DNA from 3 places in the Massilia sp. genome. Region 1 is predicted to be linked to each of the others. Evidence: predicted binding sites of a transcription regulator. Region 1 holds the regulator's gene; each other region holds the start of a gene.
What was found. Region 1 encodes LexA, which represses DNA repair genes until DNA is damaged. Its sites were predicted from a motif close to ACTGTATNNNNATACAGT; they were not measured.
Positions count from the first base shown of each region.

Region 1 (10,631 bases):
GCGCCCTTTTGCGATTCCAGCACGAACATTTCGTCGACCTCGGCAATGCCGCCCAGGCGCCGTGGCTGATCCTGCTCCGGGCCTTTGAGGAAGCAATGGCGCCAGCGAAAGGCTGTGTTGCGGTGCACCCCGACTTTCTTGGCAGCGGCGCGTACCGACGTCGAATCGATCACGGTGCCCAGGTAGTCGAGCCATTTTTCGCGCAGCCGCAGCCGCGCCAGCGGTGTGCCGCTCAGATCGTTATAGGTGCGGCCGCAGGCGCGGCAGCGGTAGCGCTGCAGGCCGTTGGCTTGCCCATGCCGGTAGTAACGCTCGCAGGCGCAACTGGGGCAACGGCGCCGCATTGCACCGATTTGGCCGATGAGGGCAATCACCTGGTCCAGCCCGGCAGCGGGATGCAGGGCGGCCAGTGTTTGCAGGCGCTGGGGCAGGTTCAGTGCAGGGAGTCTGGCAAACCACTTCTTGAAATGCGGTGCGCGCATGGTCGTTCCCGTCTGTGGTGACAAGCGTTTGACCATGCAGCAGCTCAGCAGTTCGGCGCTCATCCATAGTGAAGGATGACAGCGCCTCTCTTTTTGGTACTGCCGCCATCAAGAAAAAACGGATTCACCTTGCGGTGAATCCGTTCAGTCTTGCCGAGGGGCCGCCCGATCGTCGGGCGGCCACCGCCTTACATGATGTGGGTGCCGATCCACCAGGCGATCGCCGCCATGAAGGCCGATGCCGGGATGGTGAAGACCCAGGCCCAGACGATGTTGCCGGCCACGCCCCAACGCACCGCCGACATCTTCTGCGAGGCCCCCACGCCGACGATCGCGCCGGTGATGGTATGGGTGGTCGAGACCGGGATGCCGAAGTAGCTCGACATCAGGAGGGTCATGGCGCCGCCGGTTTCCGCGCAGAAGCCGCCGACCGGCTTGAGCTTGGTGATCTTCTGGCCCATGGTCTTGACGATGCGCCAGCCGCCGAACAGCGTGCCGAAGGCGATCGCCGCGTAGCAGGAAATGATGACCCAGGCCGGCGGATGGGTGGCGGTGGCGCTGACGGTGCCCGCGGCGATCAGGAGCATCCAGATGATGCCCATGGTCTTCTGCGCATCGTTGCCGCCGTGGCCCAGCGAATAGGCTGCGGCCGACGCCAGCTGCAGGCGGCGGAACCAGGTGTCGACCTTGCGCGGCGTCGATTTCACGAAGGTCCAGGACACGATCAGCATGATGATCGTCCCGAGGGCGAAGCCCAGCAGCGGCGCCACCACGATGAAGGCCACGGTCTTGAGCAGGCCGCCGGCGATCAGGGAACCGGTGCCCGCCTTGGCCACCGCCGCGCCCACCAGGCCGCCGATCAGCGCGTGGGAGGACGAGGACGGGATGCCGTAGTACCAGGTGATGATGTTCCAGGTGATCGCGCCGACCAGCGCGCCGAAGATCACATAGTGGTCGACCACGTGCGGGTCGATGGTGCCCTTGCCGATGGTTTGCGCGACCTTCATGTTGACCACGAAGATCGCGATGAAGTTGAAGAAGGCGGCCATCGCCACCGCGTGCTGGGGCTTGAGCACGCCGGTCGATACCACGGTGGCGATCGAGTTCGCCGAATCGTGGAAGCCGTTCATGAAGTCGAACACCAGTGCCAGCAGCACCAGGAAGCCCAGCACGTAAATGCTGATGTTAATAGTTTCCATGTTTATTCTTGTTGTGCGTGTGCGCTTTGAACCTTACGCGTTTTCGACGATGATGCCTTCGACGATGTTGGCCACGTCTTCGCAGCGGTCGGTCACGGTTTCGAGAATCTCGTAGATGGCCTTCATCTTGATCAGGTTGCGCACGTCCGGTTCGTCGCGGAACAGCTTGGACATGGCGGCGCGCATCACGTGGTCGGCGTCGGACTCGAAGCGGTCGATCTCCTCGCAGATGGCGACGATCTTCTGGGCGTTGCCCATGTCGTGCAGCAGGGAGACGGCCTCCTGCACCTTCTTGCACGCCGACAGGCACAGTTCCGCCAGGCGCGCGGCTTCCGGGGTCACGGCGTGCAGGTCGTACAGCGACACCGTCTGGGCCGCATCTTCCATCATGTCGAGGATGTCGTCCATGCTGGTGATCAGCTTGTGGATGTCATCGCGGTCGAGCGGGGTGATGAAGGTCTTGTGCAGCAGGTCGACGCATTCGTAGGTGATCTTGTCCGCCTGTTTTTCGATGCTCTCCACGGCGTGGGTGCGGTTTTCCAGGTCGTCGAAGCTGGTCATCAGACCAACCATTTCTTGCGCACCCTTCACGCACAGGGCGGCGTGCTGGTTGAACAGGTCAAAAAACTTGCCCTCCTGGGGCATCAGGCGTCCGAACATATTATTCTCCGTTGTGAATCTCTAGGGACATCGATACCGCCGCCACGGCTGGCGGCGGCTGAGTGTTTACTTCTGATATCGGCTTAGTCGCCCTGGTAGATGGCGAGGTTGCCGCTGTAGTTGCCGAACTTGGTGTAGGAGCCGATCCAGGTAAGGCGAATCGCCCCGATCGGGCCATTACGCTGCTTACCGATGATGATCTCGGCGGTTCCTTTATCCGGCGAGTCGGGGTTGTAGACCTCGTCGCGATACAGGAAGATGATCACGTCCGCATCCTGTTCGATAGCGCCGGATTCGCGCAGGTCGGACATGACGGGACGTTTGTTGGGCCGCTGTTCCAGCGAGCGGTTCAGCTGGGACAGGGCGATGACGGGGCAATGCAGCTCTTTCGCCAGGCCTTTCAGGCTACGCGAGATCTCGGAGATCTCGGCCGCGCGGTTGTCGCCCGGCTGGCTGCCCTGCATCAGCTGCAGGTAGTCGACGATGATCAGGCCCAGCTTGCCGCACTGGCGCGCCAGGCGTCGTGCCCGTGCGCGCATCTCGATCGGATTGAGCGCCGGCGTTTCGTCGATGTAGAGCTGGGCGTCATTCATTTTCTGAATGGCGTGCGTCAGGCGCGGCCAGTCTTCGTCGTTCAGGCGGCCGGTACGCAGGCGGTGCTGGTCGAGCTGGCCCACCGAGCCGAGCATACGCATGGCCAGCTGGGCGCCGCCCATCTCCATCGAGAACACAGCCACCGGCAGGCCGGCTTCGATCGCGACGTTCTCGCCGATGTTGACCGAGAACGCGGTCTTGCCCATCGACGGACGGCCGGCCACGATGACCAGGTCGCCCGGCTGCAGGCCAGAGGTCATGCGGTCGAGGTCGATGAAGCCGGTCGGCACGCCGGTGATCTCGCCCTGGTTCTCGCGCGAGTACAGCTCGTCGATACGCTCGACCACCTGGGTGAGCAGCGGCTGGATCGGGTTCCACCCCTGCTGGCCGCGGGCGCCGGTTTCGGCGATGGCGAAGATCTTCGATTCGGCCTCGTCGAGCATCTGCTTGACTTCCTTGCCCTGCGGGTTGAAGGCGTTGCCCGAGATTTCGTCGGCGACGGTGATCAGGTTGCGCAGGATGCCGCGGTCACGCACGATCTCGGCGTAGCGGCGGATGTTGGCCGCCGACGGCGTGTTCTGCGCCATCGCGTTCAGGTACTGCAGGCCGCCCACCTCCTCGGCCTTGCCCAGCATGTTGCAGGCTTCGTAGACCGTGATCACGTCCGCCGGCTTGCCGGCGTTGATCAGGCGGACCATCTGCTCGAAGATGATGCGGTGGTCGTAGCGGTAGAAATCCTCTGCGTGCATGAAGTCGGCAATGCGGTCCCAGGCCGCGTTATCGCGCAGGAGACCGCCGATGACGGACTGCTCTGCTTCGATGGAATGCGGCGGGATGCGCAGGGAATCGACTTGCGGATCGGATGGGGAATTCATGGCGGGCATTATACCGTTTCCGGTCACACGGCTGAAATAATTGGCGAGTTTCCGGAGATAAAAAAAGCCGGGCGAACCCGGCTTTTTCATTTATACAACAGCAGCTTAGGCGGCTTCGCCAACCACAGCGATGGTGATTTCCGAGACGACGTCGGTGTGCAGAGCGACGGCAACCGGGAATTCGCCGGTGGTCTTCAGCGGGCCGGTCGGCATGCGAACCTGCGACTTTTCGACCGGGAAACCTTGCTTGCTCAGGGCTTCGGCGATGTCGAAGTTGGTGACCGAACCGAACAGACGGCCGTCCACGCCCGCCTTCTGGGCGATGGTGACGGTCATGCCGCTCAGCTTGTCGCCTTGCGCCTGGGCAGCCGACAGCTTTTCAGCTGCTGCTTTTTCCAGTTCGGCGCGCTTGGTTTCGAACTCGGCCACGGCGGCCTGGGTGGCGCGGCGTGCCATCTTTTGCGGGATCAGGAAGTTACGTGCGTAACCATCCTTGACTTTGACGACGTCGCCCAGGTTACCGACGTTGACGACTTTTTCGAGCAGGATAACTTGCATATTTATTCTCCAGGTATTCTGACTGACGTGCCGCTGTTTAAGCGTTGTGCAGGTCGGTGTACGGCAGCAGCGCGAGGTAGCGTGCGCGCTTGATGGCGGTGTCGACCTGGCGCTGGTAGTGCGCCTTGGTGCCGGTCAGGCGTGCCGGCATGATCTTGCCGTTTTCCTGGACGAAGTCCTTCAGGGTGTCGACGTCCTTGTAGTCCACTTGCTCAACGCCGGCGGCGGTGAAGCGGCAGAACTTCTTGCGCTTGAACAGCGGGTTCTGCTGTTTGCGCTTCATTTTTTCTTTAGCTTTGTTTTTGTCGAACTTTTTACCGAATGCCATTTCGAGGCTCCTGTATCTAATCTAAGTTGCGCCAACCTACTGTTAGGCGGCACTGAAATCAATGATGTGAAACACCAAGGCTTTGCTGTTGCGGTTTTTCCGTGCGAGGAATCCGTCGAAGCGGTAGGCTGCGCCGAGTTCGGCGCTTTCCAGCCTGCCCGAAATCTCGCCCGCGCCGAGCGCGGGGATTTCAAACGCGACCTGCCTTGCCACTCCGGCCTCGACCTGCTGCGAATCGTGCATCAGGATCGCGCCCACGATGGGGACGCCGGCCGGGGTGAAACGCAGGACGTCTCGCTCCGCGATTGTCGCGATGAGCTGGAACCGGTTCACTGCGCTTGACGAATTCCCGAGAAAAACTTAGGCGGCAGCGGCAGCGGCAGCGGCCGGGGCAGCAGCAGCTGCTTCCGCGCGGTGGCTCTTGGCTGCGTCTTCGCGCTGGACCGACTTCATCATCGGCGACGGTGCGGTTTCGGCCTTCTTCATCTTGACGGTCAGGTGACGCAGGACGGCATCATTGAACTTGAATGCGGTTTCCAGCTCGACCAGGGTCTCGTTGTCGCACTCGATGTTCATGCAGATGTAGTGAGCCTTCGGCAGCTTCTGGATCTGGTAAGCCATCTGGCGACGGCCCCAGTCTTCCACGCGATGGATGTTACCGCCGCGGCTGGTCACCGTGGTCTTGTAACGCTCGATCATCGCCGGAACTTGCTCGCTCTGGTCCGGGTGGACGATAAAAACGATTTCATAATGACGCATGCAACACTCCTTAAGGACGTTTAAACAAATGCCCACCTCGGCGTCAAGACGAGTGTGGGAAGGGAAAGCCTTCGATTATAGCCTGAAAAATCACCGGATGGGAACCCGGGCATGCCCCGGCGCCACGGATGCGCGGTGCTGCACAAATTTTTTACAGTTTTCCCGTGTTTGCCCTTGCGCATATCAGAATACTGTACAAAAATACAGTCTGCTCTTACAACTAGTGCCGTATAACACCCATGCTCAAGCTCACTGCAAGGCAAGAACAGATCCTTAACCTGATCAAGGAAGCGATCGAAAACACCGGCTTTCCGCCGACCCGCGCCGAAATCGCGGCCGAGCTGGGCTTCCGGTCGGCCAATGCCGCCGAGGAACACCTGCAGGCCCTGGCGCGCAAGGGCGCCATCGAGATTTCGCCGGGCACCTCGCGCGGCATCCGCCTGGTCGGCGCCTCGGTCGAGCAGATCCCGATGCCGCCGCCCAACCTCATGATGTCGCTGCCGCTGGTCGGCCGCGTCGCCGCCGGTTCGCCGATCCTGGCCCAGGAACACGTCGAAGCCACCTACTCCGTCGACGCCGCCATGTTCTCGGCGCGCCCCGACTTCCTGCTGAAGGTCAAGGGCTGGTCGATGCGCGATGCCGGCATCTGCGACGGCGACTTCCTGGCGGTCAAGAAGATCGACAGCGCCAAGAACGGCCAGATCGTCGTCGCCCGCCTGGGCGAGGAAGTGACCGTCAAGCGCTACCGCAAGACCGGCAACCTGGTCGAACTGCTGCCGGAGAATCCCGATTTCAAGGTGATCCAGGTGACGCCGGAAGACGAGTTTGCCCTGGAAGGCCTGGCTGTCGGCCTGATGCGCAGCTGGCATTGATTCGCCAAGCCGCCAGCGCGGCGGCTTACTGGATCTTCTTGTCCGCCCAGTGGGAATCCTTCTTGGCGGACTTCACCATCTGGTTGTGCTCGGTCACATAGGCGTCGGTCGCCGAGCGCCATGCGGCGTAGTCCGCCAGCACCAGCTTCGAACTCACCTTGGCTTCCTCGGTCAGGTTTTCCTGCAACTGCGCCAGGTGGGCATTCGATTTTTCGAGCTCTTCCTTGTTCATCAGCTTCCGGATGTCGCTCGGGACGCGCTGGGTCAGCGGCATCGCCGCGTTCAGGTTGGTGACGTACTTGTTGTAGCAGTCCTGCCAGGTCTGCACGGCCGCGCCGATGCGGTCGATGTCGGCATTCACCTTCGACATCGCCGGAATGCGCGGCGTGGCGCAACGGAACTCGCCCGACTTCAGGTCTTCGCCGTCGTAGCCCTTGATCCAGTAGTCGATGTCCTTGCGGCGCTTGACGCGCTGGTCGAGCAACTCGAGTGAGGCGATCGCGACCTTGTTGCCCTTGGCGGCGGCTTTCTTGAACAGATCGGTGGCCTTCGCTTCGTCGACCTCTCCCGCCTCGCCGTAGAAATACATCTGGCCCAGCGCCTGCTGGGCGGCCGGATTGCCGGCATTGGCCAGTTTGGTGTAGATCTTCAGCGCGCCCGCGTAGTCCTTCTTCTCGAACAGGGCGTTGGCGTCTTCGAGTTCGCCGGCAAAGGCGGCGCCGCACAGCAGCAGGGAGGCAAGGAACAGCTTGGTCTTCATGGGCAGGGAGATCAGGTGAAAAGAAATCCCATGATAGCGGCATGTGCCGCCCTGCTCAACCGCTGAAACAAAACGGCGCCAGTGGCGTCGTTTTGAAGGAGCGGCACTTTTTCCGTAGGGTGGGCGGCTCCACCTCGAAGGCCGGCATATCGACAACGTGACTGCCGCCCACGCGTTCAACGCTCCGAAGAACAGTGGCACGGCTAACCTGCTGTTTGAACGCGTGGGCGGCGTCCACGCGAGTGGCTGATCCAGCAATGCGGTGCAGCCCCCACCCTACGAAAAAAACGGCAACCCAAGGGTTGCCGTCATGCTCAGGCGTCGAGCGCCTGGCGGAAATCCGCCAGCAGGTCCGCGGTGTCCTCGATGCCCACCGAGACGCGGATCAGGGATTCGGCGATGCCCATGCTGGCGCGCCGCTCGGGGCCCATCTCGAAGAAGATCGTGTGCGCCACCGGGATCACCAGGGTACGGGTGTCGCCCAGGTTGCTGGCCGGGATGCCGAGCTTCAGGCGGTTCAGGTAGTCGAAGGGGTCGATATCCTCGCGCAGCTCGAAGCTCATCAGGGAGCCGCCGGCACGGAACAGCTCAGTGACGATGCCGTTCTGCGGATGCGAGGCCAGGCCCGGATAGTGGACGGCTGCCACGCGTTCATCACGCTCCAGCATCTGCGCCAGCGCCAGCGCGTTGGCGCAGGTACGTTCCATGCGCAGCGCCAGCGTCTCGGCGCCCACTGCGATGTGGTGGGCCGCTTCCGGCCCGAGCGCCGCCCCGAAGTCGCGCAAGGCCTTGGCACGCAACTGGGCCAGGCCCTGGTTAGCGGCCGGCTGCTTGCGGAAATTGGCCGCGATGTGCGGGTAGGCGCTCCAGTCGAACAGGCCGGTGTCGGTCAGGGCGCCGCCCAGGGCGATGCCGTGGCCGCCGATCGACTTTGTCAGCGAATTGACCACCAGGCCCGCCCCCACCGCCTTCGGGCGGAACAGCCAGGGCGTGGTCATGGTGTTGTCGACCACGTACAGGATGCCGCGCTCGCGGCACAGCTGGCCGATGCGCGCCAGGTCCGCCACCTGGGTGCGCGGGTTGGCGATGGTCTCCACGAACACCATGCGCGTTTCCGGCTTGAGCGCCGCTTCGACGTTCGCGGCAATGGTGGCATCGACGAAGTCGACCGCCACGCCCTGCCCCGCCACCGTCTGCCACAGGCTGTTGGTGTTCCCGAACAGGAAAGACGACGAAACGATGTGGTCGCCCGCGCGCAGCAGTCCCTGGAACAGCGCGCCGATGGCGGCCATGCCGGTGGCGAAGCAGATGCTGCCGACGCCGTCTTCCATCATCGTGATCTTGTCCTCGAGCGCGCCGACGGTCGGGTTGCCCTGGCGTCCGTAGCGGAAACCCGGCTCCTTGCCCTGGAAGACCGAGGCCAGCTGGCGCGCATCCTTGTAGCCGAAGGCCACCGAGGTGTGCACCGGCTTGTGCAGCGAGCCCTGCTCGATGCTCTTCCTGCGGTCGTTGTGCAGGATGGTGGTGGTGAAACCGTACTTCTGCTCGCTCATGGTCTTACTCCGCCGTGGCCGGACGGTTGAGGTTGAGCTGGTTGGTGGCCGCGTCCTCGACGCCCTTGCTGCCGCCCTTGTGGCGCGCGGATTCCTGACGATCCAGGTATTCCGGGGTCACGTCGCCGGTGACATAAACGCCGTCGAAGCAGGACGCCTCGAAATTCTTCAAGGCCGGGTTGACGTCCGAGATCGCTTTTTTGAGCGCATCGACGTCCTGATAGACCAGGCGGTCGGCAGTGATCTCCTTGCAGACTTCCTCGACAGTGCGGCCGTGGGCGATCAGCTCGTCGCGGGTCGGCATGTCGATGCCGTACACGTTCGGGTACAGCACCGGCGGCGCGGCCGAGGCGAAGAACACCTTGCGGGCGCCGGCGTCGCGCGCCATCTGCACGATCTCGCGGCTGGTGGTGCCGCGCACGATCGAGTCGTCCACCAGCAGCACGTTCTTGTCCTTGAATTCGGAGGCGATCGCGTTGAGCTTCTGGCGCACCGACTTCTTGCGCATGTTCTGGCCCGGCATGATGAAGGTGCGGCCGATGTAGCGGTTCTTGATGAAGCCTTCGCGGTACTCGACGCCGAGTTTCAGCGCCAGCTGGATCGCGGCCGGACGCGAGGAATCCGGGATCGGCATGACCACGTCGATCTCGTCGACCGGAATCTCCTTGCGGATCTTGTCGGCCAGGTATTCGCCCATGCGCAGGCGGGTCGCGTACACCGAGGCGCCGTCGATCACGGAATCCGGACGGGCCAGGTAGACGTACTCGAAAGCGCAGGGATTGAGCGACGGGTTCTCGGCGCACTGGCGCTCGTGGAAGGTGCCGTCGTTGCCGATGAAGACGGCTTCACCCGGCGCGATGTCGCGCACGAAGCGGAAACCCAGGCCTTCCAGCGCCACCGATTCGCTGGCCACCAGGTATTCGGTGCCGGCTTCGGTCTCGTTCACGCCGAGGCACAGCGGACGGATGCCGAACGGATCGCGGAAGGCCAGCATGCCGTGGCCGGCGATCTGGGCCACGACGGCGTAGGCGCCGCGCACGCGGCGGTGCACGGCCGCCACCGCCTTGAACACCGCGTCGGTGTCGAGCTTGTAGCCGTCGGCCGCTTCCTGGATCTCGTGCGCCAGCACGTTGAGCAGCACTTCCGAATCGGAGTCGGTGTTGATATGACGGCGATCGTTCTTGAACAGGTCTTCCTTGAGCTGGGCCTGGTTGGTCAGGTTGCCGTTATGGGCCAGGGTGATGCCGAAGGGCGCGTTCACGTAGAACGGCTGCGCTTCTTCCTCGCTCGAGGAGCCGGCGGTCGGGTAGCGGCAGTGGCCGATACCGGTGTTGCCCTGCAGCGTACGCATGTTACGGGTACGGAACACATCGCGCACCAGGCCGTTGGCCTTGTACATCGAGAACATGCTGCTGTGATTGGTTGCAATACCCGCCGCGTCCTGGCCGCGGTGCTGCAGCAGCAGCAAGGCGTCATACAGAAGCTGGTTGACGGGATTGTTCGAGACGACGCCGACGATGCCACACATGGTGCGCTCCTAAAACTGGACTGCGTGATTACAAAAAATGAAAACCGACTTCAGAAATTGATGTGCTGCCCCAGGGCAGCGGGGAGAAAGGGCTTGACGGTGCGTGCTCCGGTTTCCGCCATGGGTGACAGCAACGCATTCCTCCAGAAATCCTGCTGTGGGATGGACGTCATCCCACACAATATGACGGCGGCCAGCACGATTACAATGCCGCGCGCCAATCCAAACAATCCGCCCAGCCCGCGGTCCGCCAGGCTCAGGCCGCTGGCCGCGATCAGGGCGCCGATCGCCAGCGACAGCAGGCCCATCAGGATACGCGCGCCGAGGAACAGCAGCACGAAGGCCATGATCAGGCGCGCGGTCTCGCCGGGCAGCAACTCCGGCAGCAGCGGCGCCAGCTGGGCGCCGTAGGCGTTCGCCACCACGAAGGCCACGATCCAACCCAGCAGCGACAGGATCTCCT
Region 1 covers NZ_JBKBOV010000030.1:10,058-20,688, reverse strand. Annotated here, with positions in the region: gene ACK4S9_RS15880 (IS1595 family transposase) at 1-482, opposite strand, end outside; gene ACK4S9_RS15875 (inorganic phosphate transporter) at 671-1,681, opposite strand; gene ACK4S9_RS15870 (DUF47 domain-containing protein) at 1,715-2,341, opposite strand; gene ACK4S9_RS15865 (replicative DNA helicase) at 2,425-3,810, opposite strand; gene rplI (50S ribosomal protein L9) at 3,916-4,368, opposite strand; gene rpsR (30S ribosomal protein S18) at 4,406-4,696, opposite strand; gene priB (primosomal replication protein N) at 4,739-5,029, opposite strand; gene rpsF (30S ribosomal protein S6) at 5,057-5,455, opposite strand; gene lexA (transcriptional repressor LexA) at 5,695-6,327, shown strand; gene ACK4S9_RS15835 (sel1 repeat family protein) at 6,353-7,087, opposite strand; gene ACK4S9_RS15830 (cystathionine gamma-synthase family protein) at 7,402-8,640, opposite strand; gene purF (amidophosphoribosyltransferase) at 8,645-10,168, opposite strand; gene ACK4S9_RS15820 (CvpA family protein) at 10,219-10,631, opposite strand, start outside.

Region 2 (10,631 bases), on a different contig from region 1:
GAACTCGATATCGGCAAGCTATCCCCCGGGCTGCTGGCCGGCCTGGCCGACCGCCAGCTGTCACCCGTGCTGGCGGCGATCCATGAGCGCCCCCAGCAAGCATGGACCCTGCAGTCCCTGGCCAGCGTCGCCTGCATGTCGCGCGCGGCATTCGCCGAGCACTTCCGCGAGGTGCTGGGCATGCCTCCGGGCGAATACCTGACGCGCTGGCGCCTGACCGTGGGCGCCCGGCTGCTGCGCCAGGGCATGCCGGTCAAGCTCGTCAGCAGCCGGACAGGCTATACCAGCCCCTCCACCTTCACCCGCGCCTTTGCCGCACGGATGGGCGCGGCGCCACGCGACTGGCTCAAGCAGGCGGCTTGAGCGGCGAGCGCGCCGTGCCGGTACGGTTCAGGCGAACGGGAAAGACAGCGCCTGCTCCACCAGCCGTTCGGGCGGCTCGCGCAGGTCGAGCGTGACGCCGCGTTCGTCCTGCTGCAGGGGTTCGAGGGTGCGCAATTGGCTGTCGAGCAGCGACAGCGGCATGAAGTGGCTGCTGCGCGCGGCCATGCGCTGGGCGATGAGGTCGCGCTCGCCATGCAGGTGGACGAAACGCACATCGTTTCCCTTGCCACCGTCGCCGCGCAGCACGTCGCGGTAGGCGCGCTTGAGCGCGGAGCACGACAGCACGACCACCGGATCCGTCTTCCATGCGCGCTCGATCTCGGCGCGCAATGCCTGCAGCCAGCCGCGCCGGTCTTCGTCGTCGAGCGGGATCCCGGCCGACATCTTCGCCACGTTCTCGGGCGGGTGGAAGCGATCGCCCTCGATGAAGGGCGCATCCAGGGCCTGCGCCAGGCGTGCGCCGATCTCGCTCTTGCCGCAGGCGCACACGCCCATCACCACCCACGCCGTCCCTTGCGGTTGCTCCGCGCGCCGCTTCATCATGGCTCCAGGCTCGTCGCCTGCCGGGGAACGGCGACTGTCCGCTTCGGGTGCGCAGCGCTGTGCAAGGCCATGTGGGGACTGGCGCAGTGTTCCTTGACCAAGCTCGCGTACCGGGCAAGCGGCGGCAGGCCGACCGCGCTGCGACGCTCGTCGACCCTGGCGATATCCTCGATCTCGAAAGGCTGCCACTCGGTCCTGCTGACGCAGCTGCCCTGGGTGCCGAAGCGTTGCGGGTAGTGGGTACGGTCGTACAGATAGGCGAAGTCCTTGCCGGATGCCTGCCCTTGCCGCACCAGGGGTTCCATCAAGGCCAGCACCTCGCGCTGGAAGGCCTGGTCCCGGTCGGCGTGCTGGGCGATCAGCCAGGCGGCCGTGGCCCCGTCCTGGCCCACCATCGCGACGGTCGGCCAGCCATACGCCGCAACGATCTGCTTCAGGCGCGCCCGGTTGGCGTCGTCGACGGCCACCCAGCGGCTGAAGTCCCCCTTGGCCGCGAGCTGGCGGACCTCCTGGTCGCCCGCTTCCATCTTCAATAGTTCGGCGCGCAATGCCGCGTGCGTCGGGCCGGCCGCGTGGGTGCCGGCACAGCACCCGTACAGGACGAGGGCCGCTGCCAGCAGCCGTCCCTGGTATGAAGGCTTCATGTCGTCTCCGGAGTCGATGGGTCGGCTCCAGCTTAGCGAAAACCTGCGCGTCGAAGATGCGCGCATTGTCACATGCGCGGCAATGCCGGGCCGGTCAGGCGAGCGCCCGTCGCCGGCAGCGGCCAGCGAGCCGGCGGCGCGCCAGGCTCAGGGCAAGCAGGCCGGCGGCCAGCATGCCGACCTGCCCGGGTTCCGGCACCGCACTCACCGTCCAGGCCGCACTCGTCGTCCTCCCCACGAACCAGGTCGTCAGGTCCGGCACCGCCCCCATACCGGTGGCCTCGAAGTGCGATGCGGACACCGCACCGCGCATGAATTCGGGGAAGCTGATCTCCTGCTCCAGGTTCGTGCTTGCCAGCAGCGGCCAGTCGAAGGTGACCGCTTCATGCCGGGCGACGATGCTGCGCTCGCCGGTACCGGGCTCGCGGGGGGCTGCCGTTCGCATGCTCATGGCTTGGCGGTTGCCCGGGGAATAGAGCTCGGGCGCGAGTTCCAGGTAGACGGTAGAAGACGAAGCTGGCGTCGTCCACGTGAGCGTCTTCCCGTTCATCGTCAGCGTGCCCTGCAAACCGACGCTGGCGCCCGAGTAATCGGTGAACCTGGACGTCGAATGGATGTAATCGAAATCCGCCGCATCGACCGTGAGCGACATGGTATAGGCTTGGCCGCTGAGGAATACGACCTCGCCTGGGCTACCGAAGAACAGGTTCAGGTCGTCCCTGCCCTGGTCGACGATACCGCTCATCGACCAGGTAATCTGTTGGGCACCTGCCTGCAAAGGTGAAGACAGGATGGCGCAAACACTGACTGTTGCCAGGGCCTTGACGATCGGTTTCATGCGACCTCCGCTTGCCGGGTTGTGCCGGAGAAGCTAGCACCAAACGCCGCCGATGGCCCACACGTATGGGCCTGGCTGTGGCGGCAAAACGACTCGGCAGTAAGCGAGCGTACGGGCCTTCAGCAAAAATCCCGGCTCGGCGCGCGCAGCTTGCCCAGCAGGTGCGACATGTCCACCAGCCGCTTGGCCACCAGGTGCCGCACTTCCCCCTGCTTCTGCCAGACCCCATATACCCCGAGCAGCGGCGCATTGAGCACCTCGCGCCGTTGCTGCTCCACCAGGGTGGGCCAGACGATCACGTTGATGTTCCCGGTCTCGTCCTCGAGCGTCATGAACAGCACGCCCTTGGCCGTCCCGGGGCGCTGGCGCACCGTCACCAGGCCGCAGGCGCGCGCCAGCTGGCCATCGGCATAGTCGGCGAGAAGCGAGGCCGGCACGAAGCGCTTGGCCAGCAGCGCTTCGCGCAGCAGCGCCAGCGGATGGCGGCCCAGGGTGAGGCCCTGGGCGCGGTAGTCGCCCACGATCTCGTCGGCTTCGGTCGGCGCCTCCAGCCGCGGCAGCTCCTCCTGCGGCGTGGTCGGGCGCAGCAGGTCGCGGTCGGGCACTGCCCCCACCGCCTGCCACAGGGCCTCGCGCCGGTTCCCGGCCAGCGAGCGCAGCGCATTGGCCCCGGCCAGCACCTGCAAATCGCCCCGGTCGAGCTGGGCGCGGCGCGCCAGGTCGGCCACGCTCTCGAAAGGACGCACCGCGCGCGCCATCTCGATACGCAGGGCCACTTCCTGCTTCAGCCCGCGCTGCAGCGACAAGCCCAGGCGCACCGCCGGCTGGCGCGACCGGTCGACCGGGTCGAACTCTTCCAGGGTCGAGTCCCAGCCGCTGATGGTGACGTCGCAAGGGCGCACCTCGATGCCGTGGCGGCGCGCATCCTGCACCAGCTGCGAGGGGCTGTAGAAACCCATCGGCTGGCTGTTGAGCAGCGCGCAGAGAAACGCCGCCGGCTCGTGGCACTTGAGCCAGGAACTGGCATAGGCCAGCAGCGCGAAGCTGGCCGCGTGCGATTCGGGAAAGCCGTATTCGCCGAAGCCCTGGATCTGGCTGAAGATCGCCTCCGCGAACTCCAGCGTGTAGCCGCGCTCCAGCATGCCGCGCACGATGCGGTCGTAGTATTTCTCCAATCCGCCCTTGCGCTTCCAGGCCGCCATCGCGCGCCGCAGCTGGTCCGCTTCCCCCGGCGTGAAGCCGGCGCCGAGGATCGCCACCTGCATCACCTGCTCCTGGAAGATCGGCACGCCCAGGGTGCGCTCCAGCGCCACTTTCATCTCGGGGCTCGGATAATGGATCGGCTCCAGGCCCTGCCGGCGCCGCAAATAAGGATGCACCATGCCGCCCTGGATCGGGCCGGGACGCACCACGGCCACCTCGATCACCAGGTCGTAGAAGCGGCGCGGGCGCATGCGCGGCAGCATGCTCATCTGGGCGCGCGACTCGATCTGGAACACGCCCACGGTGTCGGCCGCGCAGATCATGTCGTAGGTGGCCTTGTCGTCGGCCGGGATGTCCTGCATCTCGAACAGGTTGCCGTAGCGCTGGCCCACCAGTTCCAGGCCGCGGCGCATCATCGACAGCATGCCCAGCGCCAGCACGTCGACCTTCATCAGGCCGAGTTCTTCGAGGTCGTTCTTGTCCCACTGGATGACGCTGCGGTCAAGCATGGTGGCGTTCTCGATCGGCACCAGGCGCGACAGCTTGCCGCGCGCGATGACGAAGCCGCCCGGGTGCTGCGACAGGTGGCGCGGGAAGTTCAGCAGTTTGTCGGCAAGCGTCGCCCACTGCTGCGCCAGGCGCGACTCCGGGTCCAGTCCCGCCTCGGCCAGGCGCCCGAGCAAATCGGCGCGGCTGTCGAACCAGTGGTGGGTCTTGGCCACCTTCTCGACGATGGCCAGGTCGATGCCGAGCGCGCGCCCGCTGTCGCGCAGCGCGCTCTTGGGACGGTAGCTGATCACCACCGCCGCCAGCGCCGCCCGCTCGCGCCCGTATTTCGAATAGATGTACTGGATGACTTCTTCGCGGCGCTGGTGCTCGAAGTCGACGTCGATGTCGGGCGGCTCGTTGCGCTCCTTGGAGATGAAGCGCTCGAACAGCAGGCTGGCGCGCGCCGGGTCGACCTCGGTGATGCCGAGGCAGTAGCACACCGCGGAATTGGCGGCCGAGCCGCGCCCCTGGCACAGGATGTGTTGCGAGCGCGCGAAGCGCACGATGTCGTAGACGGTGAGGAAGTAATGTTCGTACTTCATCTCGGCGATCAGCTCCAGCTCGTGCTCGATCTGGGCCTGCACCTTGGCCGGAATGCCGTCGCGGAAGCGTCGGTGCGCACCGATATAGGTTTCCTGGCGCAGGAAGCTGCTGGCATCCATGCCGGGAGGGACCACTTCGTCCGGGTATTCGTAGCGCAGTTCGTCGAGCGAGAAAGTGCACAGGCGCGCGATGCGCAGCGTCTCGGCCAGCGCCTCGCGTCCATAGATGTTGGCCAGGCGCAGGCGCGAACGCAGGTGCTGCTCGGCGTTCTGGGCCAGGCCGTAGCCGCATTCGGCCACCGGCTTCTTGAGGCGGGTGGCGGTGAGCGTGTCCTGCAGGGGTTTACGGGAGCGCACGTGCATCACCACGTGGCCGAGCGCCGTGATCGGCAGGCCGTGCTGCCAGCCCACCTCTTCGAGCGTCGCGCGGTGCGGCTCATCAAAAGCGCGGTGCAACAGGACCAGGCCGAGCCAGGCGCGCCCCGGGAAGGTGCTCGCCATCCAGGCGGCCTGCCCGTGCAGGCGGTCGACGCCCGCCGCCTCGTGCGAGGGGTAGTGCGGCAACAGGATCGCCAGGCAGTCCGGCATGTGCTTCAGGTGCGCGTACTCCGGCGCAGGCCGGGCCAGGTCGTCCGGCGTCAGGAAGTAAGTGCCCTTGGCGCTGCGGGTGCGCCCCAGGGTGATCAGTTCCGACAGGTTGCCGTAGCCGTTGCGGTTCTTGGCCAGCAGCACCAGCGACAGCGCCGGGCTGCCGTCCGCGTTCTTCAGGTGGAAGTGGGCGCCGATCACCAGGTGCAGGCCGGCCTTCTTCGCCTCGGCATGGGCGCGCACCACGCCGGCCAATGAACATTCGTCGGTCAGCGCCAGCGCGAAATAATCGAGTTGGACCGCGCGCGCCACCAGTTCCTCCGCATGAGAGGCTCCTTCGAGGAAGGAGAAATTCGACAGGCAGAATAGCTCCGCATAGGGAGGCAAAACCTGTGGTGGCGGCGGGAACGGATCGGTCATCGGCAAAGGGGGAAGGAAGGAGCTACAATGCTGGACAAACCGGCAATACTGTATAAAAACACAGTATAACCGAGACGAGCCGCTCGACAAGGAGAAACGCATGCGGATTCATGCACTGAGCTGTTTTGGCGAACACGCCGGCGACGGCAACCCGGCCCTCGTGATCGAGGGCGGCCAGGCGAACGAGGAAGCACGCCGCGCGCTGGCGCAAGCGCGCAACACCACCTGCGTCTTCCTCGACGGCGAGGTCGTCGATTTCTATTACCCGCACATGCGCAGCCCGCTCTGCCTGCATGCGACGCTGGCCGTGGCGCACGTGCTGTTCGCGCGCCATCCCGATGCCTCTATCCTGGCGGTGACGACGGCGATGCGCGGCCAGCGGCTCGAACTCCAGCGCGATGGCGGCGCCTGCTTCGTTCGCCTGCAGGCGCAGGAAGTGGCGCAGCCGGCGCTGGCAACCGGCCTGCTGGAGCACTTGCTCGCTGCGCCCGGCTTCGTGTCGGTATCGCCGCCGCGCGTCGCCTCGGTGGGCAGTCCAAAGCTGCTGGTCGAAGTGCCGGACGCCGCCACCCTGCACGGCCTGCGGCCGGACCTGGCGGCGGTCACGGCCTGGGGCAAGGAAGCCGGCATCAACGGCATCTACGCCTGGTGCCACCTGCGAGACGGGCCTGATGCGGACCGCTTCGAAGGCCGCAACTTCAACCATCTCGATCCGGTGCTGGAAGACAGCGCCACCGGCGTGGCGGCGGGCGCGCTCACCGCCTTGCTCGGACACGGCATCGTGCTGCATCAGGGACATGCCACCGGCCAGGCCTGCCTGATCCGGACGCGGGTGGAAGACGGCGCGATCCTGGTCGGCGGCCGCGCCGAACCCGCCGCCGTCGTCACAAGCATCTCGCGATAAGATCCGTACATACAGGAGAATGCACTGTCCGTCCGGTGCGAGCTAAGCTACACTTCCGCGGATATCCACTAGCGCTCAAGCAGAGCCAGACCAACCGCGGACATGAAACCACCCTTCCTTGCCTACGCCCTCCCCCTGATCCTGCTCGGCGCCAGCGCTACCGCGCGCGCCGACGTCGATTACCAGCTGCGCATTACCGATGCGGCACAGCACCTGGCCGAAGTGCGCGCCACCTTCCCGGCCACCGCCGGCACCACGCTCGACGTCTCGATGCCGAACTGGCGCACCGGCCGCTACAACATGCTGAACCTCGCCAACGGCGTGCGCCTGTTCAAGGCCTTCGACGCCAAGGGCCAGCCGCTGGCGGTCGCCAAGACCGACAAGGGCACCTGGCAGGTCCGTACCAAGCCGGGCGACGCGGTGACGGTGCAGTACGAGCTGTATGCCAACCTGCTGGGCGAGCGCACCCGCCACATCGACGACACCCATGCCTATCTCGACGCCAGCGGCGTGTTCGTCTACGCGGCGCCCTTCCGCCAGGAGAAGGTCACGGTCAAGCTGGATGTGCCGCAGGGCTGGAAGTCGCGTTCGGGCATGGACAGCGGGGCATGCGACCACTGCTTCGTGGCGCCGAACTACGACGTGCTGATCGACGCGCCGATCGAGACCGGCATCCACGAGTTCTACACCGACAAGGTGGCCGGCCGTACCATCGAACTGGCGATCTGGGGCCGCGGCAACCACGACGGCAAGCAGATGATGACCGACTTGAAGAAGATCGTCGTCGAGACCGCGAAGATGTACGGCAACCAGTATCCGTTCCAGCGCTACCTGTTCATCGTCCACGCCACCGACGGCGTCGGCGGCGCCACCGAGCATGCCAACTCCACCGTCATCCAGAAGCCGCGCTGGACCTTCGCCCCGCGCAAGGACTACCTGAACTTCCTGCGCGTCGCCGCGCACGAGTTCTATCACACCTGGAACGTCAAGGCCTACCGTCCGAAAGAGATGGTTCCCTACGACTACCAGAACGAGAACTACAACCGCCTGCTGTGGGTGGCCGAAGGCCACACCTCCTATTACGACGAGCTGATCGTCCTGCGCGCCGGCCTGCAGAAGCGCGAGGAGTTCCTCGAGGGTTACGCCAAGCTGATCGACGACTACCTGCACCAGCCGGGCCGCTTCCAGCAGAGCGCGGCCGACGCCAGCTTCGACGAGTGGATCGCCGTCGGCGGCGAGCGCGCGCGCAACGCCTCGGTCAACATCTACTCCAAGGGCCAGCTGCTGGCGCTGATGATGGACATCGAACTGCGCCGCCAGACCGGCGGCAAGCGCGGGCTGGAGGACATGCACCGCATCCTGTTCGAGAAGCACTCGACCGCCCAGGGCGGCTATGACGTCCCCGCCGTGCTGGCGGCCCTGCGCAGCGTCAGCGGCCAGGACTGGAGCGGCTGGTGGGCCCAGTATGTGGACGGCACCGCCGAGATCCCGTTCGACACCCTGCTGGCCCAGGTCGGCCTGCAGAAGCTGGTCGACGTGCCGAAGGACCAGGAGCAGAAGACCGAATGGTGGGCCGGCTGGACCCTGCGCGAAGGCAGCGACCCGGCGCTGGTCACCGTCGTCGAACGCGACAGCCCGGCATGGAAGGCCGGTGTGGTCTCGGGCGATACGCTGGTGGCGGTGAACGGCCTGCGCGTGTCCGCCAAGGACATCGGCGACAAGATGTCGCTGCTGAAGACCGCACCGTTCAAGGTGCACCTGTTCCGCCGCGACGAACTGGTGGAAAAGCAGCTCACCCCGCTGCAGCAGCCGAAGGGCAAGGCCAAGCTGAAGGCCGCGGACAAGGCGAGCGACGCGCAGAAGGCGCTGGGCGCCGCCTGGTTCGGCGTGGCGTGGCCGAAGGAAGAATCGGCGGCAAGGAAGCCTTGATGCACTAGCGTGCCGTGCGGCCCTTGCGCCGCACCCGGCACCGCACGAAACAAAAAAGAGCCCGCTCGGCGACGAGCGGGCTTTTGTCATCCGGGGATGTTCAGGCGTTCTTCCTGCGGCGGGCGTTAAGCAGGCCTGCCAGGCCCAGGCCCAGCAAGGCCAGCGATGCCGGTTCCGGCACCTCGCTCGCCACCGACGTGACGCTGAACGTGGCCTCGCGCACGTGCAGTTCCCAGCCGCCATAGCCGAGCGGGTTGGCCTGCATGCGCATCGTCACGGCCGCGTTGTCGTTCCACTTGATCGCAGCCAGTGCGTTATTCAGACCCGTCAGCGCCGTCGTGTTGTTGGCGATGTCGAAATACTGGGTATCGTAGGTATGGCGGCCGGCGCCCGCCACCTGCGTGTCCCACAGCAGCTTGTTGCCCTGGTAGAGCGTGATGAGGACGCGGTTTTCATTCGGCGATACACCACCCCAGCCCTGGTCGTAGGCGATGGCGCTGGAGGTCAGGCCGGTGACCAGGTTGGTGCCTTTGGCAAAGGTGACCGTCGACAGGTCGTACAGACCCCAGGCTTGGAAGCCATCGTAGGTGCCGCTGCCGGTGCCGGTCTGGACGACCGCAGCCGTTGCGGAAGCCGTGAAGGCGCTGGCGAGGACGATACCGATAGCAAGGTGTTTAATGATCTGCATTTTTTTATTCCCTGGTTATGTGTATGTGAATAGACTAACAATTGTCTATAAGCATTAATCGTGCTAATAGGAAAAAACGCATGCAAATCAGCAACTTATAAAATCGACATCACCACAGCAGCTCATCATGTAAATTTTTCCGACATATCCCGTCTGGCGCTACCGGTCACGCCCATGGAATAAATGAGAGTTATATATTTACAACGTTGTGTTAATGATACAGCGGCTTGGTGCCCTCTCACGGGATTGTTTAGTATTCAATTTTCCCTCGGAGTAACCAAGTGCTCACACTCAAACGCCTCCCCCAGTCGGTCCTGCGCGCCCTGTACGGCGGCGCCGCGTTCGCTACCCTGATCCCGGCCGCCTTCGCCCAGAGCGCTGCCCAGGAGCCCTCCACCACCCCGGTCGCCGCCGGCACCCCGGCGGCCCAGGACAGCAAGGGTAGCGGCGGCATCCAGAGCGTCAGCATCGTCGGCTCGCGCCGCGTCGGCAACGTCTCGGATATCGATACGCCGGTGCCGGTGGACTTCATCCCGATGACCAAGGCGGCCGAACAGGGAGGCCAGTTCGACCTGGCGCAGGTCCTGAACAACGTTTCGCCCTCGTTCAACTCGACGCGCCAGACCGGCGCCGACGGCGCCGACCTGATCGACTCCGCCGCCCTGCGCGGCCTCGGTTCGGACCAGACCCTGGTGCTGGTCAACGGCAAGCGCCGCCACACCACCGCACTGGTCAACCTGTTCGGCGCGCGCAACCGCGGCAACACCGGCACCGACATGAACGCGATCCCGCTGATGGCCATCCGTAACGTGCAGGTGCTGCGCGACGGCGCCGCCGCGCAGTACGGCTCGGACGCGATCGCCGGCGTGCTCAACATCGAACTGAAGAAGAGCCTGGGCTGCGAGATGGTCGCGGGCTTCGGCCAGTACACCGAGGGCGACGGCGACAACTACCTGGCTTCGGCCTACTGCGGCGTGGCCATGGGCGGCGGCGTGCTGGGCATCACCGGCGAATACTACGACCGCGGCCGCTCCAACCGCGCCGAGGAAGGCAACTCGCGCATCATCGGCGACACCAAGTCGCAGAACAGCACCGTCTACCTGAACGGCGAATTCCCGGCGGGCGACGGCAAGCTGTACGTCACCGCCGGCGCCCAGAACCGCGACGCCTCCTCGGCCGCCTGGGCGCGCGAGGGCCTGGGCTCCGAGGACATCCCTTCGCGCAACTCGGCCGCGATGTACCCGAACGGCTTCGTCCCCTTCATCAACGGCGACATCAACGACCACTACGGCACCCTCGGCTACCGCTTCCGCCTGGGCGAATGGAACACCGACCTGTCGCAGACCTTCGGCCAGAACCGCATGCGCTATACCATCGCGAACACGCTCAACGCGTCGAT
Region 2 covers NZ_JBKBOV010000005.1:104,995-115,625, reverse strand. Annotated here, with positions in the region: gene ACK4S9_RS04695 (cupin domain-containing protein) at 1-363, shown strand, start outside; gene ACK4S9_RS04690 (gluconokinase) at 391-927, opposite strand; gene ACK4S9_RS04685 (DUF6624 domain-containing protein) at 924-1,571, opposite strand; gene ACK4S9_RS04680 (PEP-CTERM sorting domain-containing protein) at 1,666-2,409, opposite strand; gene ACK4S9_RS04675 (error-prone DNA polymerase) at 2,529-5,711, opposite strand; gene ACK4S9_RS04670 (PhzF family phenazine biosynthesis protein) at 5,812-6,615, shown strand; gene ACK4S9_RS04665 (M61 family metallopeptidase) at 6,718-8,544, shown strand; gene ACK4S9_RS04660 (PEP-CTERM sorting domain-containing protein) at 8,645-9,232, opposite strand; gene ACK4S9_RS04655 (TonB-dependent receptor plug domain-containing protein) at 9,514-10,631, shown strand, end outside.
Region 2: ACK4S9_RS04675 (error-prone DNA polymerase) is a predicted target of LexA. The motif match lies at 5,759-5,776, and genes of this name have one in related genera.

Region 3 (10,631 bases), on a different contig from region 1:
CGCGACTACATCGTGGTCTCGTCCGGCCTGGGCTCGGCGCCGCCGAACAACATCGTGGTGCTGCCGATCCTGTTCGAACAGCAGGTCAAGGCGGTCATCGAGATCGCCTCGCTCGACCGCTTTACCGAAACCCACCTGTCCTTCCTCGACCAGCTGATGGAATCGATCGGCGTGGTCCTGAACACGATCGAGGCGAACAGCCGTACCGAGTCGCTGCTGACCCAGTCGCAGTCCCTCGCCCAGGAACTGCAGCAGACCAACCAGGAACTGGCGGAGAAGGCGCGCCTGCTGTCCGAGCAGAACATCGAGGTGGAACGCAAGAACCGCGAGGTGGAGCAGGCGAAACTGGCGCTGGAAGAAAAGGCGACCCAGCTGGCCCTGTCCTCGAAGTACAAGTCCGAGTTCCTGGCCAACATGTCGCACGAACTGCGCACCCCGCTGAACTCGCTCCTGATCCTGGCGCAGCAGCTCTCGGATAACCCGGAAGGCAACCTGTCGGCGCGCCAGGTGGAGTTCGCGAAGACCATCCACGGCTCCGGTTCCGACCTGTTGACCCTGATTAACGACATTCTCGACCTCTCAAAAATCGAGTCCGGCACCGTCACGCTGGACGTGTCGGAATACCGCTTCTCGAACCTGCGCAACTACGTGGACCGTACCTTCCGCCATATGGCGGAGGCCAAGCACCTCGGCTTCCAGGTCGAGCTGGCGGACAACCTGCCGACCGCGGTGATGACCGACACCACGCGCCTGCAGCAGGTCCTGAAGAACCTGCTGTCGAACGCGTTCAAGTTCACCAGCCACGGCCAGGTCGAGCTGACCATCTCGCTGGTGAACAGCGGCTGGACCCACGACCACCCGAACCTGGTGCACGCCGACGCGGTGCTGGCCTTCTCGGTGCGCGACACCGGCGTGGGCATCCCGTCCGACAAGCTGCAGCTGATCTTCGAGGCCTTCCAGCAGGCCGACGGCTCGACCGCGCGCAAGTACGGCGGCACCGGCCTGGGCCTGTCGATCTCGCGCGAACTGGCGCGCCTGCTGGGCGGCGAGATCCGCGTCGAGTCGACCGTCAACGTCGGTTCGACCTTCACGCTGTACCTGCCGTACAACCGCGCCGGCTTCATCAACTACGAGCAGACCCGCCAGCCGCAGCCGGCCCGCCTGGCCCCGCCGCCGGCACCGGCCACCACCGTGTCCTACCAGCCGGTGGCCGAGCCGACCAGCGAAGTGGCGACCGCCGAGGCGGTGGAAGCCGGCTCGCTGGTCGAGTACTCCTCGGTGCTGGACGACCGCGGCCTGGTGACCCCGGGCGACCCGTCGGTGCTGATCGTGGAGGACGACGAGCGCTTCGCCAAGGTACTGCTCGACTTCGCCCGCGAAAAGAACTTCAAGGGCGTCGTCACCCGGCGCGGCGACTCGGCCCTGTCGCTGGCGCGCGACTACCTGCCGTCGGCGATCCTGCTCGACATCGACCTGCCCGACATCGACGGCTTCACGGTGCTCGACCGCCTCAAGCGCGACCCGAACACCCGCCACATCCCGGTGCACGTGATGTCCTCGCTGCGCGAGCGCGAGCGCGCGCTGCGCCAGGGCGCGATCTCGTACATCAACAAGCCGGTGAGCCGCGAGGCGATGCAGGAAGAGTTCAAGCGCATCCAGAAGTTCCTGATGGGCGGCAAGCGCTCGCTGCTGGTGGTGGAAGACGACATGGCCCAGCGCGAGTCGATCGTGGCCCTGATCGGCAACGCCGACATCCACATGGTGACCGTGGACACGGGCGCGGCCGCAATGGAGGCCCTGGAAAGCGCGCGCTTCGACTGCATGGTGCTGGACCTGACCCTGCCGGACGTCTCGGGCTTCGACCTGCTGGACCGCATCGGCGCCAACGAACGCCTGCGCGACCTGCCGGTGGTGATCTACACCGCCAAGGAGCTGTCGCGCAAGGAGGTCACCAAGCTCAAGCGCTACGCCAAGACCATCGTCATGAAGGACGCCCGCTCGCCGGAACGCCTGCTGGACGAGACCGCCCTGTTCCTGCACCGTTCGCAGGCCAGCCTGCCCGAGCAGCAGCGCCGCATCCTGGAAGAGATCCACGCGGCCGACGGCGGCCTGGCCGGGCGCAAGGTCTTGATCGTCGACGACGACCTGCGCAACATCTTCGCGCTGTCCACACTGCTGGAGCGCCAGCAGATGCAGGTGCTGTTCGCCGAGAACGGCCGCGACGGCATCGAGGTGCTGGAGAAGGATCCGACCATCGAGATCGTCCTGATGGACATCATGATGCCGGAGATGGACGGCTACGACACGATGCGGGCGATCCGCCGCATTCCGAAGTTCCGCTCGCTGCCGATCATCACCCTGACCGCGAAGGCGATGAAGGGTGACCGCGACAAGTGCATCGCCGCCGGCGCTTCGGACTACATCACCAAGCCGGTCGACGTGGCCCAGCTGCTGTCGATGATGCGTGTCTGGCTCCACTAAGGCCGCGGCGATGGGTGAATTGAGTGCCTGGTCCGGGTTTGCCGCCGCCCAGGCGACCGAGGAACTCGAAATCGAACTGCTGCTGGAAGCCGTCTACCAGCGCTTCGGTGTCGATTTCCGTGGCTATGCGCGGCCCAGGCTGCGCGACAAGCTGTTCGCGCTGCTGCGCGCGCGCAATCTCGCGACCATCTCCAGCCTGCAGGAGCGGGTTCTGCACGAGGCCGGCGTCGCGCACGCGCTGGTGCGCACGCTGACGGTGCCGCAGGCGGCGCTGTTCGACCTGCCGGAAGACACGCGCCGCCTGCGCAGCGCGCTCGGCGACAGCCTGCGCCCGACCGCCCTGCCCAAGGTCTGGCTGGCCGAACCGGCCGGCGTGGCCGAGGCCTGGACGCTGGCGATCCTGCTGGCCGAGGAGAAGCTGTACGGCCGCACCGAGGTGTTCGCCACCGTCGGCAGCGACGAGCTGTTGTTCGAGGTGCGCAACGCCACGCTGCCGGCGGCCCAGCTGGCGCAATCGCAGGCGCAGTACCAGGCCAGCGGGGGCGTCGGACGGCTGAGCGACTACTTCGAGGTCGCGGACGGCGAAGCGCGCCTGCTGCCGCGCCTGCGCGAGCGCATCACCTGGGCGCAGTACAGCCTGGTGACGGACGCCTCGTTCAACGAGTTCCACGGCATCATCTGCCGCCGCGCCCTGCCCGACTTCGGGCCGCTGCTGCGCCAGCGCGTGCTGCGCCTGTTCCGCGACAGCCTGTCCTTGTTCGGGGTGCTGGGACTGGACCGCGAGCTGGCGCCGACGGATGCGGGGGCGGCGGATTACCAGGCGCTGTTCGAGGACGGGGGCTGGTACAAGCGCGTTCGATGACGCAACTTAATGTTGACCGCGTGGGCGTTTGTAATTCCGGGCATTGCCCGAAATTACCCCGCCCGCCCTACGAATGCAGTTGTAGGGTGGGCAGGTTTCCTGCCCACGCGGCCGTTCGAATGGTCGCAGACTACCCCCTGTTTTCAGACGCGATCCGGTCGCGCCACGCCTGCAGGTGCGGCATCCCTTCCAGCCCCGGCCTGAACTTCAGCAATCCGCGTGCGAATTCAATCGCGCAGAAGGCCGTGATGTCGGCGATCGTGAACCGGTCCCCGGCCACGTAGGGCTGCCTGCCCAGCTCCGCGTCGAGCCAGCGCGCCGTCGCGCGCATCTTTTGCCCCTGCGCCGCGCCGAACTCGGGAAACTGCGGCTGCTCCAGCGCCGCCAGCCCCGGATGCGTATGGCGCACGCACAACGCCGTTTCCAGCATCAGGTGCAGCTCCATGCGGCGGTCGGCCATCTCGATGAAGGCGCGCTCGGTGTTATCGAGCCCCATCAGGTTCGGTTCCGGATACAGGCCTTCGAGGTAGGTGCAGATGGCGCGCGTCTCGCTCAGTGCGCGGCCATCGTCGAGCACCAGCACGGGAACGCGCGCCAGCGGATTCAGGGCGGTGAATTCGGGCCTGCGGTGGCCGCCGGCATTCAGGTCGACCTCGACCAGTTCGATGCCGTCGATGCCTTTGGCCGCCATGAACATGGTGACGCGGCGCGGGTTGGGTGCGCGGGGACTGACGTAGAGGCGCATGGGCTTTTCCATCCTTGAAGTCGGGTGGCCATGATAGCGCGAACCGGCCGGGGCCCGGCACGAACTCAGGCCGGCTCGGCCAGCGGGGCGGTCCCCTCGCCCGTGCGCGCGGCATCCATCCAGGCCTCGACCTCCTTCGCGCAGCCCGGCGGCAGGTGCAGCCCGAGCTTGGTGCGGCGCCACAGCACGTCCTGCGCGCAGACGGCCCATTCATGCCGCATCAGGTAGCGCAGCTCGGCTGCGTACAGGCCGGGGGCCACCTCCTCTCCCAGGTCGGCGAGTCCGGCAGCGCCGTCCAGGAGGGTCCCGGTACGGTTGCCGTAGGCCCGCGCCCAGCGCCGCGCCAGGCTGGGCGGGAGCCAGGGGCGGCGGTGTTCGAACGCGGCCACCCAGCGGTCGAAGTCGAGCACGGCGCGGCTGTCGGGTACGCTGCCGAACAGGTCTCCGCCCGGCAGCACGGCCTGCGCCGTCCAGCCCGGCCGGGGGCGGCCGAGCACGCCGGAAATCCAGTGCGCCGCTTCCTCGGCCAGCCTGCGGTAGGTGGTGATCTTGCCGCCGAAGACGGACAGCAGCGGCGCGCCGGCCGTATCGCGCCCCAGCAGGTAGTCGCGCGTGGCCGCGCTGGCGCTGGCCGCCTCGTCCTCGAGCAGCGGGCGCACGCCCGAGTAGGACCAGACGACGTCGATCGGCGCGATCTGGCGCCGGAAATAGCGGTTGGCGAGCTCGCACAGGTAGGCGGTTTCAGGCGCGGCGATCGCCACCGAATCGGGGTCGCCCTGGAACTCGACGTCGGTGGTGCCGATGAGGGTGAAGGCGTCCTCGTAGGGCATGGCGAAGACGATGCGGCCGTCCGGGTGCTGGAAGATATAGGCATGGTCGTGCTCGAACAGGGCTGGCACCACGATGTGGCTGCCCTTGACCAGGCGCAGGCGCCGCTGCGCTGCCTTCCCGGTGGCGACCTGGGCCACGCGGGCCGCCCACGGGCCGGCGGCGTTGACCAGGCAGCGCGCCCTGACCCTGCGGCTGCGCCCGCCCTCCACCAGCGTCGCCATCCAGTATGCGGGATGGCGCTCGAAGGCCGTGCAGCGCGTGTGCGTCAGCACGGTGGCGCCGCGCTCGTACGCGTCCAGCGCATTGAGCACCACCAAGCGGGCATCGTCGACCCAGCCGTCGGAGTACACGAAACCGCGGGTGAATGCCGGCTTGAGCGGCGCGCCGGCAGGGTGGCCGCTTAGCTCCACCGCCTCGGAGCCGGGCAGGAAGGCGCGCGGCGCCAGGCGGTCGTACAGGAACAGGCCGGCGCGGATCAGCCAGGCCGGCCGCTGGGCGCCATCGTGCGGCATCACGAAGCGCAGCGGATGCATGATGTGGGGCGCGCTGCACAGCAGGGTTTCGCGTTCGAGCAGCGCCTTGCGTACCAGGCCGAACTCGCGGTGCTCGAGGTAGCGCAGGCCGCCATGGATCAGCTTGCTCGAGGCGGACGAGGTATGGGATCCGAGGTCGTCCTTGTCGCACAGGACCACCCGCAGGCCGCGCCCGGCCGCATCGCGCGCGATCCCGGCGCCGTTGATGCCGCCGCCCACGACCAGCACGTCGCACTCGAGTAGGGTGTCCTCGCTCATCTCGTCTCCTGTACGCGGATCGGGCCCGCCTGGCCGGTCCAGTGTAGGCAGTCGGCAGTGGAGCATCTTTGCTTGTATCAATTATGCGGAGAATGCGTCGGCCGTGTGTAAAATCAGCACATGCACAACTCATCCAGCGCCGACGTGCGCGCCTGGGTCCGTATGCCTTCTGGAAAGCGCCTGGACCTGCTCAACCCGACCCCCTTCGACTGGGACGACGCCGACCTGGCGCTGGGCCTTGCACGCACCTACCGCTGGGGCGGACATTCGGCCTGGCCGCTGCCGCTGTCGGTGGCCCAGCACTCGCTCACCGTGATGCTGCTGCGGCGCGCCGCCGCGCCCCGGCCCACGCCCCTGCAGGAACTGCGCGAACTGCTGCACGACGCCGAGGAAGGCCTGCTCGGCTTCGATGCGATCTCGGTGATCAAGCCCTTCCTGGGCGAGGGCTTTCGCGCCCTGACCAGGCGCCTCGAGCAGATGGTGTTCCTGCGCTATGGCTTGCCGGCCTGGACCGAGAAAGAGCACAAGTTGCACAAGCAGGCCGACCGGCTGGCGGCGGCGAGCGAAGCGGTGCACGTGACCGGCTGGACGCCGGACGAAGTCAAGCGCACGCTGAAGATCCGTGCGGCGGTGCTGGAACAGGATCCGCTGGTGTCCTATTTCGGCTGCACGCCCTGGGAGCCGTGGCCGCCCGGCGTGGCCGCGGAACGCTTCCTGGCCGAGCTCGATCGCCTGAAACAGGCCAGCGCCGGCGCACGCCCCTGATTCGGCAACACCGGCTTATTACCCCACACTTCAACATTGCTGCGCGAAAACGTTGAGCAAGCTTGAGGAAACTCAAACTGTGAACGTAAGCATTTGATTTTATAGGAAGTTTTCCAATATCCACAAGAACTGTGGATAAAGATGTGGAAAAGCACTACTTGACAAGCCGAAAGTCCAGCAATGGTGCGGGTTTCAACAAATTGCCCGTTCCGCAGGCAAATTGAAAAACCCTAAAAATCAAGGACTTGCACACACCCCGCTTTCCTGCGGCGCGGGGGTCCGGGGCATATTCCTACAAAATCGACACACGGGGGATAAGTCCGTAACATGCGCCGATCGTCGCTTATTTCCAGGCGTTCCTGGCACGCTCGCGCACCAGCATGCGCACGCTGTCGGGCACCGGTTTACGCACCTGCTGCGTGTCCGCGCTGAGCCACACCGCCTCTTCGAAATGCTTGAGCATGGCCGGGGTGATAAAGCGCGAGCGGGAGGCGTAGACGTGGCGGTCGCCCATCTGGGCCTGCTGCTTGATGAAGAAGCGGTTCGGCACCACCAGGTGCAGGTGTTCGCGGGCGCGCGTCATCGCCACGTAGAGCAGGCGCCGCTCTTCCTCGATGTCGTCGTTGTTCCCGGTACTCATGTCGGACGGAATGCAGCCGTCCACCACGTTCAGCAGCGTCACCGCCTTCCACTCCTGCCCCTTGGCGGAATGGATGGTCGACAGGATCAGGTAGTCTTCGTCGAGCAAGGGCGCGCCGGCACGGTCGCTGGTGGCCTCCGGCGGGTCGAGCGTGATCTCGGCCAGGAAGCTTTCGCGGGTGCCGTGACCGGCCGCAAGCTGCGCCAGTTGCTCGACGTCGGCGGCACGCACCTGGGCGTCGTCGTAGCGGCGCTCGAGCATCGGCAGGTACCACTGCTTGACCAGTTCGATGTCGGCCGGCCAGCGCAAACCGGGCGTGCGAAGGCACCGGTACAAGGCGCCGAAGGCCGCCCAGTCGTCCTGGCTTTTGCCCGGCGCCGCGAAAGCCTCCACGGCTGCCACCGGGTCGGTGGACGCGTCCACCGCGTCCAGCAGGCGGGTGGCGGTGGCCGGACCGATGCCCGGGATCAGCTGGGCCACGCGGAAGCCCGCCATGCGCCCGTTCGGGTTCTGGGCGAAGCGCAGCACCGCCAGCACGTCCTTGATGTGGGCCGCTTCCAGGAACTTGAGGCCGCCGAACTTCACGAAGGGGATGTTGCGCCGCATCAGCTCCAGCTCCAGCGCGGCGCTGTGGCTGGCCGCACGGAACAGCACAGCCTGCGACTTCAGGGCGATGCCCGCTTCGCGGTGTTCCAGGATGCGGCGGCAGGCCCAGCGCGCCTGCTCGGCCTCGTCCGGAATCAGGACCAGTTGCGGCTTCAGGCTCGAGGCCTTGTCGGTCCATAGCGTCTTGGCATGGCGCTCGCGGGCCGCGGCGATGACGGCGTTGGACGCGTCCAGGATGGGCTGGGTCGAGCGGTAGTTGCGCTCCAGCGTAATGACGTGGGCGCTCTGCGAGAACTGCTTCGGAAAGTCGAGGATGTTGCGCACCGTGGCGCCGCGGAAGGCATAGATAGCCTGGGCGTCGTCGCCGACCACCATCACGCCCGCGCCGGAGGGCTTCATGCCGGTGATGATCGCCGCCTGCAGGCGGTTGGTGTCCTGGTATTCGTCCACCAGCACGTGATCGAACCGGGCGCCCAGTTCAGGGCCCAGTTCCGGGTCGCTCGCCATCTCGGACCAGAACAGCAGCAGGTCGTCGTAATCGAGCACGTTCTGCTCCTGCTTGGCGTCGACGTAGGCGCCGAACAGGGTCTTGAGCTGCCCTTCCCACTCGCTGCACCAGGGGAAGGTGGACTGCAGCACGGCCGCCAGGGGCTCGCGACTGTTCACCACCCGCGAATAGATCGACAGGCAGGTGCCCTTCAAGGGGAAGCGCTTTTCCGTGGTCGACAGGCCGATCTCGTGGCGCACCAGTCCCATCAGGTCCTCGGAGTCGCCGCGGTCATGGATGGTGAAGGATTCGTCCAGGCCGATGCGGCCGGCGTATTCGCGCAGCAGGCGCGCGCCGATCGCGTGGAAGGTGCCGGCCCAGGGCAGGGTCAGCTGGGCAGCATTGGCGCTGCCGCCCTTGCCGAGCAGCCGCTGCAGCACGCCGCTGGCGCGCTGGCTCATCTCCCCGGCAGCGCGCCGCGAAAAGGTCAGCAGCAGGATGCGCTGGGGATCGGTGCCCGACTGGATCAGGCGCGCGACACGGTGCGCCAGGGTATTGGTCTTGCCCGAGCCGGCCCCGGCCACCACCAGCAGCGGCCGCACGCTGGCGGCGCCGATGTCGTGCTCGACCGCGGCGCGCTGTTCGGCATTCAAGCCGGAAAAGGGATCGTCGGCGGCAGGCTGTTGGAGGACGGCGGACATGAGATGGACGGAAGGGAAAATGCCGTACTGTACATTTATCCAGTTCTCTTGCGCAAGCATGAAAACTGCCGTCGTCAAGCCCGCGCACGATTGGCAGGGCAGTCTTGCCTGGCATCAGGTCAAGGCTTACATGCAGAAGAGATGCTAAGTAGTTAATAATTAAAAAGTTTTCCTGATATCCACAAAGTCTGTGAATAACTATGTGGAAAAGCGGGGGCTTGACACGCCGAACGCGGCCATCCGTGCGGCTTTCAACAATTTGCCTATTGGGAAGGCAATCGCGATAGCCCCTTAAATCAAGGGTTTACACGCAGCTGTCGCGCAGGGGCACGGCGTCGCACAAAATTATTTTAAGGTAATTTTGTGTATAAACCCGATCTTTGCGTATCTTGCATTCACCTCGGATACGCGCGTTCCAGCGCTGCGCCACCTCGCGTGCGCGCCGCCTACAATGGCCGCGCACCCCAACCACTGCGAGGACGCCATGAGCATGCAACCCGAACCCGACCTGAACCCCGGTGACGAAGCCGACCCCGGTACGCCCGGCGCCGGCGAAGACGTCTGCGAAGCCTGCGCCGGCAGCGGCAAGCTGTCCGATGGCCGGCCCTGCTCCAACTGCGGCGGCAGCGGCAAGGTGATGCGGGGCATTGGCGGCGGCTGAGCGCCCGCCCTGCGTGGACAGGCCGGCGCGCCCCGCGATGATCCGGAAATGAGCGCTGCGCCCCCCGCCACCGGTTCCGATCCTGGCCGTTCCCGTCCCGCCTCGCCGGCGGACCTGTTCGTCTCCTTCACCGTCCTTGCCCTGCAAGGCTTCGGCGGGGTGCTGGCGGTGGTGCAGCGCGAACTCGTCGAGCGCAAGCGCTGGCTGACGCAGGAAGAATTCGTCGAGGACTGGGCGGTGGCGCAGATCATGCCGGGGCCGAACGTCGTCAACCTCTCGATCATGATCGGCGCCCGCTGGTTCGGGCTGGCCGGGGCGGTGGCCGCGGCTGCCGGCCTGCTCGCCCTGCCGCTGCTGCTGGTACTGGCGCTGGCGGCCTTCCATGCGCGGTATGCGGGCCACCCGGCGGTGGCCGGCGCGCTGCGCGGGATGGCGGCGGTGTCCGCCGGCCTGATCGCCGCCACCGGCCTGAAGCTCGCGAGCGCGCTGGCACGCAACCCGGTGCCGCTCCCCTGGGCGGCCGGCATCGCCGCGGCCACCTTCGTGCTGCTGGCCTGGCTGCGCGTGCCGCTCGCCTGGGTGCTGCCCGCATTGGGCGCGCTCGGCTGCGCGCTGGCCTGGCGGAAGCTGCGATGACGGCGGCGCCGCTCGTGCTGGAATGGCGCGACTGGCTCAGCCTGTTCGTCCATTTCCTGATGCTGTCGCTGATGCAGTTCGGCGGCGCGATTTCCGTCAGCGCCGACATGCAGCGCTTCCTGGTCGACGACAAGGGCTGGCTGGCGCAATCCCAGTTCAGCGATGCGATCGCGCTGGCGCAGGCGGCGCCGGGGCCGAACGTGCTGTTCGTCGCGCTGATGGGCTGGCACCTGGGCATGAACACCGGCAGTCTCGGTGCCGCCCTGGCCGGCGTGGGGCTGGCCATGGCCGGCATCCTGCTGCCCTCTTCCATCCTGAATTACCAGATCGCACAGTGGGGACACCGCAACCGCGAGCTGCGCGCGGTGCGCGCCTTCCGCCTGGGGCTGGCGCCGGTCGTGATCGGCATGCTGCTGGCCACCAGC
Region 3 covers NZ_JBKBOV010000045.1:25,413-36,043, reverse strand. Annotated here, with positions in the region: gene ACK4S9_RS19470 (HAMP domain-containing protein) at 1-2,481, shown strand, start outside; gene ACK4S9_RS19465 (chemotaxis protein) at 2,465-3,343, shown strand; gene ACK4S9_RS19460 (glutathione S-transferase family protein) at 3,474-4,088, opposite strand; gene glpD (glycerol-3-phosphate dehydrogenase) at 4,154-5,710, opposite strand; gene ACK4S9_RS19450 (phosphohydrolase) at 5,831-6,475, shown strand; gene ACK4S9_RS19445 (ATP-dependent helicase) at 6,819-8,909, opposite strand; gene ACK4S9_RS19440 (hypothetical protein) at 9,394-9,570, shown strand; gene ACK4S9_RS19435 (chromate transporter) at 9,619-10,206, shown strand; gene ACK4S9_RS19430 (chromate transporter) at 10,203-10,631, shown strand, end outside.
Region 3: ACK4S9_RS19445 (ATP-dependent helicase) is a predicted target of LexA. The motif match lies at 8,936-8,953, and genes of this name have one in related genera.